Regions from separate parts of the Pseudomonas sp. SWRI51 genome, predicted to be linked through region 1. Evidence: riboswitches for the same ligand, from Rfam matches in the RefSeq annotation. Region 1 holds a riboswitch; each other region holds the start of a gene.
What was found. Region 1 has a riboswitch for cobalamin ahead of HU720_RS00550 (TonB-dependent receptor). Riboswitches for the same ligand answer to the same signal wherever they lie in the genome.
Positions count from the first base shown of each region.

Region 2: it holds a riboswitch for cobalamin, as region 1 does, so the genes downstream of both, cobO (cob(I)yrinic acid a,c-diamide adenosyltransferase) here and HU720_RS00550 (TonB-dependent receptor) in region 1, are expected to answer to the same signal.
Region 3: it holds a riboswitch for cobalamin, as region 1 does, so the genes downstream of both, HU720_RS10305 (ABC transporter substrate-binding protein) here and HU720_RS00550 (TonB-dependent receptor) in region 1, are expected to answer to the same signal.

Region 1 covers NZ_JABWRG010000001.1:112,893-117,587, reverse strand. Annotated here, with positions in the region: gene HU720_RS00550 (TonB-dependent receptor) at 1-2,038, opposite strand, end outside; cobalamin riboswitch at 2,147-2,355, opposite strand; gene HU720_RS00545 (TonB-dependent siderophore receptor) at 2,464-4,554, shown strand.
Region 2 covers NZ_JABWRG010000023.1:39,416-44,110, reverse strand. Annotated here, with positions in the region: gene HU720_RS10170 (DUF6543 domain-containing protein) at 1-1,648, shown strand, start outside; gene HU720_RS10165 (hypothetical protein) at 1,654-2,232, opposite strand; cobalamin riboswitch at 2,380-2,601, shown strand; gene cobO (cob(I)yrinic acid a,c-diamide adenosyltransferase) at 2,712-3,323, shown strand; gene HU720_RS10155 (cobyrinate a,c-diamide synthase) at 3,320-4,615, shown strand; gene bluB (5,6-dimethylbenzimidazole synthase) at 4,612-4,695, shown strand, end outside.
Region 3 covers NZ_JABWRG010000024.1:17,636-22,330, forward strand. Annotated here, with positions in the region: gene pncB (nicotinate phosphoribosyltransferase) at 1-880, shown strand, start outside; gene HU720_RS10300 (heparan-alpha-glucosaminide N-acetyltransferase domain-containing protein) at 1,029-2,195, shown strand; cobalamin riboswitch at 2,269-2,467, shown strand; gene HU720_RS10305 (ABC transporter substrate-binding protein) at 2,592-3,605, shown strand; gene HU720_RS10310 (iron ABC transporter permease) at 3,602-4,618, shown strand; gene HU720_RS10315 (ABC transporter ATP-binding protein) at 4,615-4,695, shown strand, end outside.

The DNA.
Region 1 (4,695 bases):
ACAGGTTGTTCAGTTGCAGGCCCAAGGTCAGGTCCGGCTGCACATGCCAGTCGAAGCTTGCGTCGAGCACGGTGTAGCTCGGCACCTTGACAGTGTTGGCGTTGTCGCCATAACGGCTGTCGACGTACCGCGCGCCTGCACCTGCGCTGAAGCGTTGGGCAAAATCCTTGCTCAGCCACAGGTTGGCCGAACGACGCGGCACGTTGGTCGGGCGGTTGCCGCTGTAGTCGTTGCCGTCAGCGGTAAAGTCGTCGTACCTGGCGCGCACCCAGGCGGCGTTGGCAGACAACTGCACCTCATAGGGCAGGCGCAGTTCAAGGGTGGCCTCGATGCCGTCCGAGGACTGCTGGCCAACCTGTTGCTGCACTTTGGGGTTGAGCGGGTCGGTGCTGAGCAGCTTCTTCTTGACGATGTGGTAGGCCGCGAGCGTCCACTCGCCGCGGCCTTCGGGCAGCATCTGCTTGATGCCAACTTCGGTCTGCTTGGCGGTACTCAAGTCCCAGCTTTGCTGCTCCGAGCTCAGGGTCAACAGGTCGCTGACCCCTTCGGTGCTGGTGGCGTACTGGCCGTACACCGACAGCTCTTCGCTTAGCGCAAACACCAGGCCCGCGCGCCAGTTATCGCCTGTCAGGCTGCGGTCGCTGCGGGTGTCGTCATCGAGGTTGTCGCGGTTCAGGTGCACCTGGTCGCGGCGGGCACCGGTGACCAGCGACAAGCGTTCGGTCAGCTGCGTGCGGTTTTCGGCAAACAGCGAGAACTGCCGCGCCTGGTTGGCTTCGCGCGAGCGGAACGGGTCGTCGCTGATGTAGCTGCCGCCGCCAGAGCCTGTCACCGGCACGGTATCGGCCAGGGTATAGCCAAAGTCGTGCTTGCGCAGGAAGCGAATGGAATTGTAGTCCGCGCCCACCACGGTCTGGCTGTCCAGGCCAAACAGCGGGTGCTGCAGGGTGAACGACTGGCGGTCGCCAATCTGCTCCTGGGTCTGCTTGATGCTGATGAAGCTGCTGCGCTCGATCAGGTTGCCGGGCTGCCAGGTGTAGCTTTCGGCGTTGCGCCAGCGGCGTTGGGCCTTGAGGTAATACAACTGGTTGCTGGCGGTGAGGGTGTCGCTGATTACCCAGTCGGTGACCAGGCGTGTGGACTGGTCGTTGTAATGCAGCTCGGCGTTGGCCACGTTGTAATTGTGGTCGCGCAACGACTCGCGGTAATGCCCGTCGATCAACGGCGTGCCGAGGTACTGCTGCGGGTTCTGGTCGCCGTAATCGTGACTCAGGGTCACGCTCAGGTCTTCGTTGGGCTGCCAGCGCAGCGCACCGCTGAGGGCGATGCTGTCGGACTCGCCGCGGTCCACCCAGCCATTGCTCGCCAGCTTGTTGAGGTTCAAGCGATAGCTCAGGGTGTCGCTCAGCGACCCGCCGCTGTCCAGCGCCATCTGCTGGCGGTCATTGGAGCCGTAACCCAGGCGCAGGCGATTGCGGATGTCACCTTCGAACGGCTTTTTCGGCACCACGTTGATCACCGCCCCCGTGGCGCCCTCCCCGTACAGCACTGATGCTGGGCCGCGCAGCACGTCGCTGCGCTCCACCGCCCAGGTGTCGACCGGAAAGGTCACGGTGCCGGCGCCGACATACAGGCGGGTGCCGTCGTACAACTGCATGGTCGAGCTATGGCCGGTGAAGCCACGTGCCGACAGCGCCGTGCCGCCGTTGCCGGGCGTGCCGATGAAGGTGATGCCAGGGGAACGGGTGACGGCGTCCTGCACGGTGGCGTTATTGCGCGCCTGGATCTGCTCGGCGCTGATGCTGGTGACGCTGGCAGGGGTTTGCAGCGGCGTGAGGTTCAGCCTAGAACCGCTGGTGCCAGGGGTGCGCAGGTCGGGCTGGGCAGCCGCGTCAGCGAATTCGGTGATGGCCGTGGCGGGCAATGCCAGCGGCTCATCTTCAGCGGCTTGGGCGCCTGCGCTGAGGAATACACAAGGCACCAGGCTTGCACGCAGCATGTGGCCAGGGAAGGAACGGAACAACGAATAACGGGACATATCTTTCCACTTGAAACAGGAATGAAAGAATCCCGGAGGGAACAACGCATAGGGAAAGCGCAGGCGCACGCGCCTACGAAAACCGGCCTGCGCCCGCCCACCGCGGGTTTGCCAAACGATGCTTCAGGCCGGTCTCCGGGCTCACGAGGGTCATGAAACATTCGCCTTCCCATGCCGGAGCACAGTGGCGTATCGAATGCTTCGCTCGTATACCGTTGCGGGGGCAGCGCCGGACTGATCACCGCGAGGATGACGAACCGGCTTCCCGTTTCACCCCATGCACGGCGGCAGGGGGCACCTGAAACAGGCGCGCAGATGACCATCAAAACGGCCCGTGGTCAACAGGCACGTTGCCATCGTGCGGCGATAGCGTTTTAGCCAGCGCAGATGTTATGTTATTACATCTGCCATGGAGAACCCCCCTGTTGAAACATCACGCACCCCTGCTGGCCGGTTTGACCCTCGGTATGTTTGGGCAATCGCTCTACGCCGCAGAACCCCTGACGCTGGAAGCCATCTCGATTACCGACGCCTACGTTGAAGAACGCGCCGACGGCCCGGTGCAAGGCTATCGGGCGACCCGTTCGGCCACCGCCACCCGCACCGATACCGACATCCGCGATACCCCGCAAAGCATCGAGGTCATCCCGGCGCAGGTACTCAAGGACCTCAATACCACGCGTATTGACCGAGCCCTGGACTTTGCCGGCGGCGTGGCGCGGCAGAACAACTTCGGCGGCCTGACCTTCCTCAACTACAGCGTGCGCGGTTTCACCACCGGCGAGCTGTACAAGAACGGCTTTGCCGTCAACCGAGGCAGCTACAGCGCCCCGGACACCTCCAACATCGAGCGCATCGAAGTGCTCAAAGGCCCGGCGGCCAGCCTGTACGGCCGTGGCGACCCCGGCGGGCTGGTCAATATCGTGACCAAGCGCCCGCAGGCCGAGACCTTCAGCAACCTGAGCCTGAGCGCCGGCAGTTGGGACCGCTACCGCACCAGCCTGGACGCCAACGCGCCGCTGGACAGCGAAGGCAGCCTGTTGGGGCGGATAAACATGGCCGTCGAAGACAACGGCAGCTTCCGCGACCATGTGAACAGCGAACGGCGCATCGTCAGCCCGTCGTTGAGCTGGCAGTTGTCGCCCGATACGCGGTTGCTGCTGGACACCGAGTTTTCCCGCACCGAGTCGGTATTCGACCGGGGCATTGCGGCCGTCAACGGTGACCTGGGCTCGGTCAAACGCTCGACTTTCCTCGGTGAGCCCAATGATGGGCAGATCCGCAACGACAACCAGACCGTGGACCTGGCGCTTGAGCACATGCTCAGCGATGACTGGAAGCTGCGCCTGGCCAACCACTACACCCAAGGCACGCTCAAGGGCGCCAGCTCCGAACCACAGGCGGTGGTCGGCAGCACCATCACCCGCTTCTACCGCGAGCGCGACTTCGAGTGGAACGACAACATCACCCAGGCCGAGCTGCACGGCACCTTCAATTGGGCGGGCTGGGAGCACCAGACGCTGATCGGCCTTGAATACGAGAATTACCGCAACAGCCAGAAGTACCCACAAAGCGCCACCCTGCTCGGCTACGGCCTGGACATCTACAACCCGGTGTACGGCCAGGCCAAGCCCGCGCTGACCCGCGCCAACGATTTCCACGAGCACACCGAAAGCTACGCACTGAACCTGCAAGACCAGATTGCCTTCACCGAGCGCCTGCGTGGCTTGGTGGGCGTGCGCCTGGAGCACATCGAGCAGACTTCCCTGAACCGTACCAGCGGGGTCAGCAGCAGCCAGGAGAAGGACGTTGCCACCCCGCGCATCGGCCTGCTTTACCAACTGACGCCGCAGGTGGGCGTGTTCGCCAACGCCTCCACCTCGTTCAAGCCCAACACCCTCGGCACCCAGGGCCAGGTGTACAAACCGGAAAAAGGCTTGGGGTACGAGACCGGCGTGAAGCTCGACCTGCTCGACAGCCGTCTTGGCGCCACCATTGCGCTGTTTCGCATCGACAAGGAAAACGTCCTCACCACCGATGCCCTTGGCGACAGCGTTGCCGCTGGCAAGGCGCGCAGCCAGGGCCTGGACATGCAGTTCAGCGGCCAGGTAACCGACGCTGTGCGCGTGATAGGGGCGTACGCCTACATCGATGCAGAAGTGACCAAGGGTGATGCCAGCCTGCCTGAGGGCAGCGACCTGCTGGGTATTGCCCGGCATAGCGGTAGCCTGCTGGGCGTTTACGAGTTCCAGGATGGCGCGCTGCGCGGCTCGGATGTCGGCGCTGCATTCAACTATGTGGGCGAGCGTTCAGGCCAGGCCGGCGGCAACTTCACCCTACCCGCCTACAGCACGGTTGACTTGCTTGCGCACTACAAGGCCAGCGAGCAAGTCACCTTGGGGCTGAACTTGAACAACCTGTTCGATCGCACGTACTACGAGCGTTCGTATAACAGCGCGTGGGTAGTGCCGGGCGAGCCGCGCAATGTGAGTGTAAGCCTGAGCCTGAGCCTGTGACTCAGCTGCTGGGTGCCCCGGGCCCGCCCCGTTCTCAGGCAGCACGCGGTCCTAGCAGGAAATCGCCCAGCTCTTTGGGCTGAGCTGTCACGTAGAGAACTGGGCGGCGTGTGAGATTCGATGGTTTTGTACAGCCCTGTT
Region 2 (4,695 bases), on a different contig from region 1:
GCAAGCGGTGGGCGATGCGTTGGCGGCGCTAGGTGCCAGTGACAGCGACGAAGCTGCACTGGTTTTGCTGGAAGGTGCCCGCAAGCCGGTTGGCCCCTCATTCTTTGCTTTCGTTACCGAGCAGGCGCGTAACCAGATGCAGAGCAATGCCGCACGCATGACTGACAACAGTCAGTTGCGCAAGGCCATGTGGCGCGGCTATCTCGGCGCTTTCCTGCAGGTCTTTGGTGGCTTTGTGCCGATGGGCTGGCCAGTGTCGCTGGGGTTGCTCGGCGTGACCCTTGCAAAGCTTGGCCTGGATATCGATGCTGCCGTGCATGCGGGCAGCGCCCAGCAACGCCAGGCGGCAATGCGTGCGGCGATTCTGGATTCAGTGTTCGCCGCACTGAGCATGGTCGATGTGGGCGCAGGCAGTAGCATGGCGCTGCTTTCGTACCAGACGCCTTTTCACGAACTGCAAACCTCGCTGGCCGATTGGGAGGTGCTTGAGGCGCCCTCGGCCGGTCTCGATGGCATCGAGGCCAATGACGTGCTGGATGCAAAGCCGCTAGGGCAGGGCCGCTTGGAAGGGGTGCGCATGGGCACCGACGGCAGTTGCTGGATCGAGCTGGAAGGTGTTCCCTATCGCGTGCGCTATAGCCCGGAGACATCGAGCTGGCTGATCGTGCCTGCCGACAATCCGTTTGCGTTCGGGCCCCTGCGCCCGGTGCGGCTCAATGCTGAGGGGGAGTGGGAGTTGCTGGCACCGCCACGTCTGGCCGGTGGCGCGCCAACCGGCAACCTGGCCAGCGAGCCTTCAGCGTTCTGGGACGAGTACATGCGCCCGGATGCGCTGCGCGAGCGCACCCTCTCGGACAACGCCCGGGCGCGGCAGGAGGCGTTGCTGGGCGACCAGGATATCCCTGAACTCGATGATGAAGACGACCCGCAAGTGGACGACAACGGTTTCGATTATGTCGATGACGGCGGCACGCCGGCCTACACCTATCAGCAGGACGGCCGCTACAAGAATCACCTGATCCTGATGTACACCGAGGAAGATTCGCAGATCAACCGCTTCCTGCGCGAAGGCGTGCGCGATTTCCCCTACGGCGATGAAGTGGACTACGTGACCAAGCTCGCTGATGATCTGGAGCGTCTGCCGAAAAACAGCGATGTGCCGCTATATCGCGGCGGCCATGGCCTGCGCAGCACCAGCGGTACGCACTTCCGTAACGGGCAGTTCAATGTGGGCGATGTGCTGGTCAATACCGACCTGACCTCGTTTACCGAAAACCCGTATGTGGTGCGCCAGTTCGCCGCCGACAACAACCTCAAGACTGCCAGCGGCGTTGAGGGCGTTTTCGATGACACCTCCGTGGTATTCGAGTTGCCAGCAGGCAGCTATCGCAATGGCACGCCGGTCAGCGCGTTTTCAGGCCATGCCAACGAGGCCGAAACGCTGTTCGTGCCGGGCTCGTACTTTCGCATCGATTCGCTGCGCGAGATCCGCGGCGCCGAGTACCACTTCGTCAATGTGCGGTTAAGTGAGGTGGCCGCCCCCGCGTCCGGGCCGGTTTATGACCTGCGCACCGGCCAGCTGTTCGACCGCGCCGCCTACGCAGCGCGCCTGAATGATGCAGGCTTGGTCGAGCGCTTCTTCGGCTGACCCGGTCACGCCTGCTTGAGCAGCAACGCCACCCCGGGAAAGTACTGCCCCAGCTCGTTGTGCAGCTTGCGATAGGCATACGGGAAGTACCACGCCACCGCGCAGGCGGTGTGCTTTTGCAGATCGTCCACCAGGTCCTGCAGTTCCTCGGGGCTTGCGTGCTGGCCGGCCTTCCATGGCGTGACGAACAGGGCGCCGGCCTTGAGCTGGCTGGGGTAGGCGATGCATTTGGCCTGCACGGCGGTTTCCAGCAGCGCCGCGGTCATGTCCAAACGCGCAATGCGCGGCCAGCGCTGGCTGGCATGCAAGTACACGGATGCTTCGGCGCTACTGATCGACAGGTCGCAGCGGGCGTCACGCTCGCCTTCGTCGCGCTGCTTCTTGCTGACGGTCTGCTCCAATGCGGCCAGCTCGCTCTGCCAGGCGGCAGCGGCCAGCAGGCCGACATTGGCTGCTGTGCCATGCCAGTAGGGCGCCTCGTTGTCGCCATGGAACTGGTTGCAACGGTCGATGCAGTCGATCCAGCGCTCCAGTGCCGGGCGCAGGAACTCCAGATGCTGATTATTGATGGTCAGGCCTTGCATGCTGCGCTCTCCTTGTAATTGTATTGAGGTCAGCTGGGTGCTGGCTAAGTGATATCACTGTACTCAGTGTGGCACAAGCTGGCAGATCGGCCATTGATCCAGGCCATTGCGGCCTTCGTTCATTGACGCTCAGGGTGCAACCCTCTAACCTTCGCGCGTGTTTCAGGTGCCCTGCGAGCCAAGCCTTGGCGGGGTGAAACTGGGAAGCCGGTGGGTGCCAGCATGGCGCGATTCCGGCGCTGCCCCCGCAACGGTAGGTGAGTCGACGCCGCGCACGGCCACTGGGTGCTCTCACCCGGGAAGGCGCGCAGGCCGGGGCCTTTGCCCCACTCACAAGCCCGGAGACCGGCCTGTAACTGCCAACGGCATCACGGAGGGTGATGCGCGGTGCACTGTGGCTAATGCCGCAGCTCCTGCGCGTTCTCCGTATGCCCGCCTTTTACCTGCCGCCACCGCGCGGCAGTTTGCGGAGACCCCTGATGAGCGAATCCCCCGAACGCGACGAACGCCACCTGGCGCGCATGCAGCGCAAGAAGGCGCTCATCGACGAGCGCATCGCCAACTCCCCCAACGAATGCGGCCTGCTGCTGGTGCTCAGCGGCAACGGCAAGGGCAAAAGCAGCTCGGCCTTCGGCATGCTTGCACGCGCCTTGGGCCATGGCATGCAGTGCGGCGTGGTGCAGTTCATCAAGGGCCGCAACAGCACCGGCGAAGAGTTGTTCTTCCGCCGTTTCCCGGACGAGGTGCGCTACCACGTGATGGGCGAGGGCTTTACCTGGGAAACCCAGGACCGCCAGCGCGACATCGCTGCAGCCGAGGCCGCCTGGGCGGTATCGCGGCAACTGCTGCAAGACCCCGCGGTGCAGTTCGTGGTGCTCGATGAGCTGAACATTGCCCTCAAGCACGGCTATCTCGACCTCGACCAGGTGCTGACCGACATCCAGGCGCGCCCGCCGATGCAGCACGTGATCGTCACGGGCCGTGGGGCCAAGCCTGAAATGATTGAAATGGCCGACACCGTCACCGAAATGGGCATGCTCAAGCATGCGTTCCAGGCCGGCATTCGTGCGCAGAAAGGCGTCGAACTGTGAGCCAACCCCGGCACTGCCCGGCCGTGCTGATTGCCGCCCCGGCTTCGGGGCAGGGCAAGACCACGGTCACTGCGGCCCTGGCACGCCTGCACCGTAACCAGGGGCGCAAGGTGCGGGTGTTCAAGTGCGGCCCGGACTTTCTCGACCCGATGATTCTCGAGCGGGCCAGCGGCGCGCCGGTGTACCAGCTCGACCTGTGGATGATCGGCGCCGACGAAAGCCGTCGCCTGCTGTGGGAGGCGGCGGCCGACGCTGACCTGATCCTCATCGAAGGGGTGATGGGGCTGTTCGATGGCACCCCGTCCAGTGCCGACCTTGCCCGCCACTTCGGCGTGCCGGTGCTGGCGGTGATCGACGGCACCGCCATGGCCCAGACCTTCGGCGCCCTGGCCCTGGGCCTTGCGCGCTATCAGCCCGATTTGCCATTCGCTGGCGTACTGGCCAATCGGGTCGGCAGCCTGCGCCATGCGCAACTGCTCGAAGGTAGCCTGACCGAAGGCCTGCGCTGGTATGGCGGGCTGTCCCGCGAGCGGGGTATCGAGTTGCCCAGCCGCCACCTAGGCCTGGTGCAGGCCAGCGAGCTGAACGACCTCGACGCCCGCCTGGATGCCGCCGCCGAAGCACTCGGCGCCAGTTGCGATGCGGCCTTGCCGCCGCCGGTCAGCTTTGCCGCGCCGCTGCTGCAGCAACCCGCCGCTACGCTGGCCGGGGTGCGCATTGGCGTGGCCCGCGACGAAGCCTTTGCCTTCCTGTATGGCGCCAATCTTGAGCTGCTGCGCAATCTGGGCGCCCACCTTGAGTTCTTCTCGCCGCTGCACGACCGTGAGCTGCCGGCGGTAGACAGCCTGTACTTGCCCGGCGGCTATCCGGAGCTGCACCACCACGCGCTGGCGGCCAATGCGCCGATGCTCGAGGCGATCCGTGCCCACCACGCCCAGGGCAAGCCGCTGCTGGCCGAATGTGGCGGCATGCTTTACCTGCTCGATGCGCTGACCGATGTGGCGGGCGAGCGCGCCGCGCTGCTGGGGTTGCTGAGCGGCGAGGCAACCATGCAGAAGCGCCTGGCTGCGCTGGCGCTACAGGCGGTCGAGCTGCCTGAAGGCACTTTGCGTGGGCACACGTATCACCATTCGCTGACCAGCACCGAGCTTGAGCCCATCGCTCGCGGCCTGAGCCCCAATGGCGGGCGCGGTAACGAAGCGGTGTACCGCACCGGCCGGCTGACGGCTTCATACGTACACTTCTATTTCCCTTCCAACCCCGATGCGGCGGCGGCATTGTTGCGACCATGAATGAACACGCTTACAGCGACGCAGAACGCGCGGCTATCTACCGGGCCATCGGTGAGCGCCGCGACATGCGCCACTTCATC
Region 3 (4,695 bases), on a different contig from region 1:
CGGGCAACTGGCCATCCGCGTGCGCGGGCCGTGGCTGCACGTGATCCTGTTCGAAATCCCGTTACTGGCGATCATCAGCGAGGTGCGCAACCGCTACCGGTACCGCGACGTGGTCATCGAGCAAGTCGGCGAGCGCCTCTACCAGAAGCTTGATTGGCTCAAGGCCGAGGCCAGTGCCGATGAACTGGCCGGCTTGCAGCTGGCCGACTTCGGCACCCGGCGGCGCTTCTCGTACCGGGTGCAGGAAGAGGTGGTGCACATTCTCAAGCGGGACTTCCCCGGGCGCTTCGTCGGCACCAGCAACGTACACCTGGCCCGCGAGTACGACTTGAAACCCATCGGCACCATGGCCCATGAATGGTTCATGGCGCACCAGCAACTCGGCCCACGCCTGGTCGACAGCCAGGCTGCTGCGCTGGAATGCTGGGTTCGCGAATACCGCGGGCAGTTGGGTATCGCCCTGACCGACTGCATCGGCATGGATGCGTTCATGCAGGACTTCGATCTGTATTTTGCCAAGTTGTTCGACGGCCTGCGCCACGACTCCGGCGACCCATTGGTCTGGGCCGAAAAAGCCATCGCCCACTACCAGCGCCTGGGCATCGACCCGCAAAGCAAGACGCTGATCTTCTCCGACGGGCTGGACTTCGCCAAGATGCTCGAACTGTACCGGGCACTGAGCGGCCGCATTCACGTAAGCTTCGGTATTGGCACCAACCTCACCTGCGATATTCCGGGTGTGGCGCCGATGAACATGGTGATCAAGATGACCGCCTGCAACGGCGCCCCTGTGGCCAAGATTTCCGACAGCCCAGGCAAGACCCAATGCCGGGACGAGAATTTCGTGAGCTATCTGCGGCATGTGTTCAAGGTGGCGTGAGGAGCAAGCGGCAAGCAAAAGCGGATTGGCGCTTTCTTGCAGCTTGTAGCTTTGGGCTCGAAGGTCCAAAAAACGCTGTGAATCGGTAGGTGCATGGTTATAAGATAACGTTTCTTATCGTGATCTTTCTGCCTGTGACCTCTCCTCCATGACAAGCGCATCAGCCCCCCCTACCCTGCTATCCCAGCGCCTGCAGAGCATTGACGCCCTGCGCGGGCTGGTGATTCTCTTCATGCTGCTCGACCACGTGCGTGAGACGTTCTTCATGCATCATCAGGTCAGCGACCCGATGAACGTCGAACTGACCGACCCCGGTCTGTTTGCCAGCCGCACCCTCGCCCACTTGTGCGCACCTGTGTTCGTGCTGCTCACAGGGCTGTCAGCCTGGCTGTACGGCGAGAAGTACCAGGGCCGTGGGGATGTCTCGGCGTTTCTGTTCAAGCGCGGACTGTTTCTGGTGGCGCTGGAATTCACTCTGGTCAACTTCGCCTGGACCTTCCAGTTGCCGCCGACGGTGATCTACCTGCAGGTCATCTGGGCGATTGGCATCAGCATGATTGCCCTGTCCGTACTGGTGTGGCTGCCGCGCGCTGCGCTCATCACCCTGGGCACAGTGATCATTGCCGGGCATAACCTGCTCGATGCCCTGCATTTTGGGCCTGAGTCGGCACTGCACGTGCCGTGGGCCATCCTGCATGACCGTGGCTGGCTGCAAGCCTGCGACAGCCTGCGCCTGCGCACTTCCTACCCAGTGCTGCCGTGGATTGGCGTAATTGCCATAGGCTATGGCCTTGGGCCGTGGTTTGGCCGTGCCAGCCAGGCAGGGGCCCGGCAAAAGCGCCTGTTGCTGGCCGGTAGCGCGGCACTGCTTGGGTTCGCGCTGCTGCGCCTGATCAATGGCTACGGCGAAGCGCCATGGAGCAGCTACGCGAACGTCACGCAAAGTGTGATGAGCTTTTTCAACATCACCAAGTACCCGCCGTCGCTGGTGTTTCTGACCCTGACGCTGGGCTGTGGGCTGTTGTTACTGCGCGGCTTCGAACGAGCCGGGACTACCCGCTGGATCAACGCGCTGACAGTGTTTGGCGCGGCGCCCATGTTCTTCTACCTGCTGCACCTGTATGTGCTGAAGCTGTTGTACCTCGCCTGCGTGGCGGTGTTTGGGCTCAACCGTGGCGGGTATTTCGGTTTTGAGGCTATCAGTGCGGTTTGGCTGGTGGCAGTGGTACTGGCGGCTGCCCTTTACCTGCCAGTGCGTTGGTTCGCGCAGTTGAAGGCTCGCCGGCGGGATATCGCCTGGCTCAAGTATCTGTAATGCCACTATCTGCCCCTACACCGCGCTGTGGTTTATGTGGGCAGCAAAAACGTTTCCCCCTGGCGGCTGATGGTCTACCATGCCGTCCGCCGGTTTCCCCAGGGAACTAACAGGGAATCCCCGGCTTGCCAGTGGCAAGCCAACGGGAACTGCCCCCGCAACTGTAGGTGCCGAGCCCGCGCCATCAATGCCACTGGAGCGAACCTCCGGGAAGGCTGGCGCAGGGCCAGGACGCACCAGTCAGGAGACCTGCCGGCGCACATTCACCAACCGGCGGGGTGTCCGGGATGGCCATCTCCACCCCTTGCGGGTGCTGTCCGTTGCCGGCCGCAATGGGCCTTGCGATGCCTGTCCGTGTGTTCATGCCGTACACAGCCCGATAGGAGATCGCCCCTCATGCTGCCCCGTTTCGCCACACTGCTCGCCAGCCTGTCGCTGGCATGTGCTGCCCATGCTGGCGCCACGCACTACCCGCTGACCGTCGACAACTGCGGTGTAGCGCAGACCTTCGCCCAAGCCCCGGAGCGTGCAGTGACCATCGGCCAGGCCGGCACCGAAATGCTCTATGCCTTGGGCCTTGGTGAGAAGCTTGCGGGCACCTCGCTGTGGTTCAACAACGTGCTCCCCGAGTTTGCCGAACAGAATGCCAAGGTGCCGCGTTTGGCGGACAACGACCCAAGCTTTGAGGCCGTAGTCGGCAAGCGCCCGCAGTTGGTGGCGGTGCAGTTCGAGTGGATGGTCGGCGCCCAGGGCGTGGTCGGCACCCGCGAGCAGTTCGCCGAGCTTGAAATCCCGACCTACCTGCTGCCATCGGACTGCGAGGGCAAGGACAATCTGGTGGGCGCCGACGGCACCCGCCTGCAGCCGTTTCGTATCGACAGCATCTATAAAAGCATCAGCGAGCTTGCCGAAATCTTCGACGTTCAGGCGCGGGGCGTGGCCCTCAATGACCAACTCAAAGGCAAGCTCAAGCATGCTCGCCAGCAGCTTGCCGGCAAGGACCTCAGCGCCACCAGCGCGCTGTTCTGGTTCTCCAGCGCCGACCTTGAGATGGACCCTTATGTAGCAGGCCGCCAGGGCGTGGCCGATTTCATGCTGCAAACCCTGGGCGTGCGCAACGTGGTCGAGTCCAACGAGGAGTGGCCGACCGTGGGCTGGGAGACGCTGGCCAAAGCCAATCCCACATGGCTGATCATCGCGCGCATGGACCGCCGCCGCTTCCCGGCGGACGACGTCGAAAAGAAGCTTGAATTCCTGCACAGCGACCCGGTAGCAAAGAACATGGACGCGGTCAGGAACGGCCGCGTAATAGTGCTCGATGCTGACGCCATGCAAGCCGGCATCCGCTTGTTCCCTGGGCTGGAGCGCCTGTCCACGGCCTTCGCCACCGGTAAAGCACCGCAACCATGAACCGCATGCTTCCTCTTGGCGCCGTCGCGCTGCTTGCCTTGCTGGCAGCGCTGCTGGCCGGTATCGCAATCGGCGAAACGCGCCTGAGCTTCGAGGTGGTCGCCCAGGTGCTGGCCAACCACCTGTGGCAGGCAGGCCACGTGCTCGACCCGATAGACGCCGGCATCATCTGGAACTACCGCCTGCCGCGCACGCTGGTGGCTGCCGCCTGTGGTGCTGGCCTGGCCACCTGCGGGGTAATCCTGCAGGCGCTGTTGCGCAACCCGCTGGCCGAACCCTACCTGCTAGGCCTGTCTGCCGGCGCATCGACCGGCGCCGTGGCAGTTGGTTTGCTGGGCTTGGGGGGGACGCTGCTGTCATTGTCTGGTGGTGCTTTCGTCGGTGCGTTGGCGGCGTTCGCGCTGGTTTTGCTATTGGCGCGCGCCAGCGGCAGCAGCCACAACAACGCCCAGGTAATTCTTGCCGGCATTGCCGGCTCGCAGCTGTTCAACGCGCTTACGGCGTTTCTGATCACCAAGTCGGCTACCGCCGAGCAGGCCCGCGGCATCATGTTCTGGCTGCTGGGCAACCTCAGCGGTGTGCGCTGGCCATCGGTGTGGCTCGCCCTACCTGTGGCCCTGCTGGGGCTGGTGGTGTGCCTGTGGCACCGCCGCGCGCTGGATGCCTTCACCTTTGGCGCCGACTCCGCCGCCTCACTCGGGGTGCCGGTGCGCCGCACGCAACTGCTGCTGATCAGTTGTGCCGCGCTGGTCACGGCGGTGATGGTGTCGATCGTCGGCGCCATCGGTTTTGTCGGCCTGGTTATCCCCCATGCCCTGCGCTTGCTGCTGGGCCCGGGGCATAGCCGCCTGCTGCCTGCCAGTGCGCTCGGCGGAGCGCTGTTTCTGATCGTCGCTGACATTCTTTCGCGCACACTGATCAGCGGGCAGGTAATCCCGGTGGGCGTGGTCACTGCGCTGATCGGCGCACCGGTGTTTGCACTGATTCTGATCAGCCGCCGGGGCCGCCCATGACCCTCCTGCATACCATCGTCAGCGCCCCGCTCGCCTGCCAGGGCTTGAGCTTGCGGCTGAGTGGGCGCGAGGTTTTG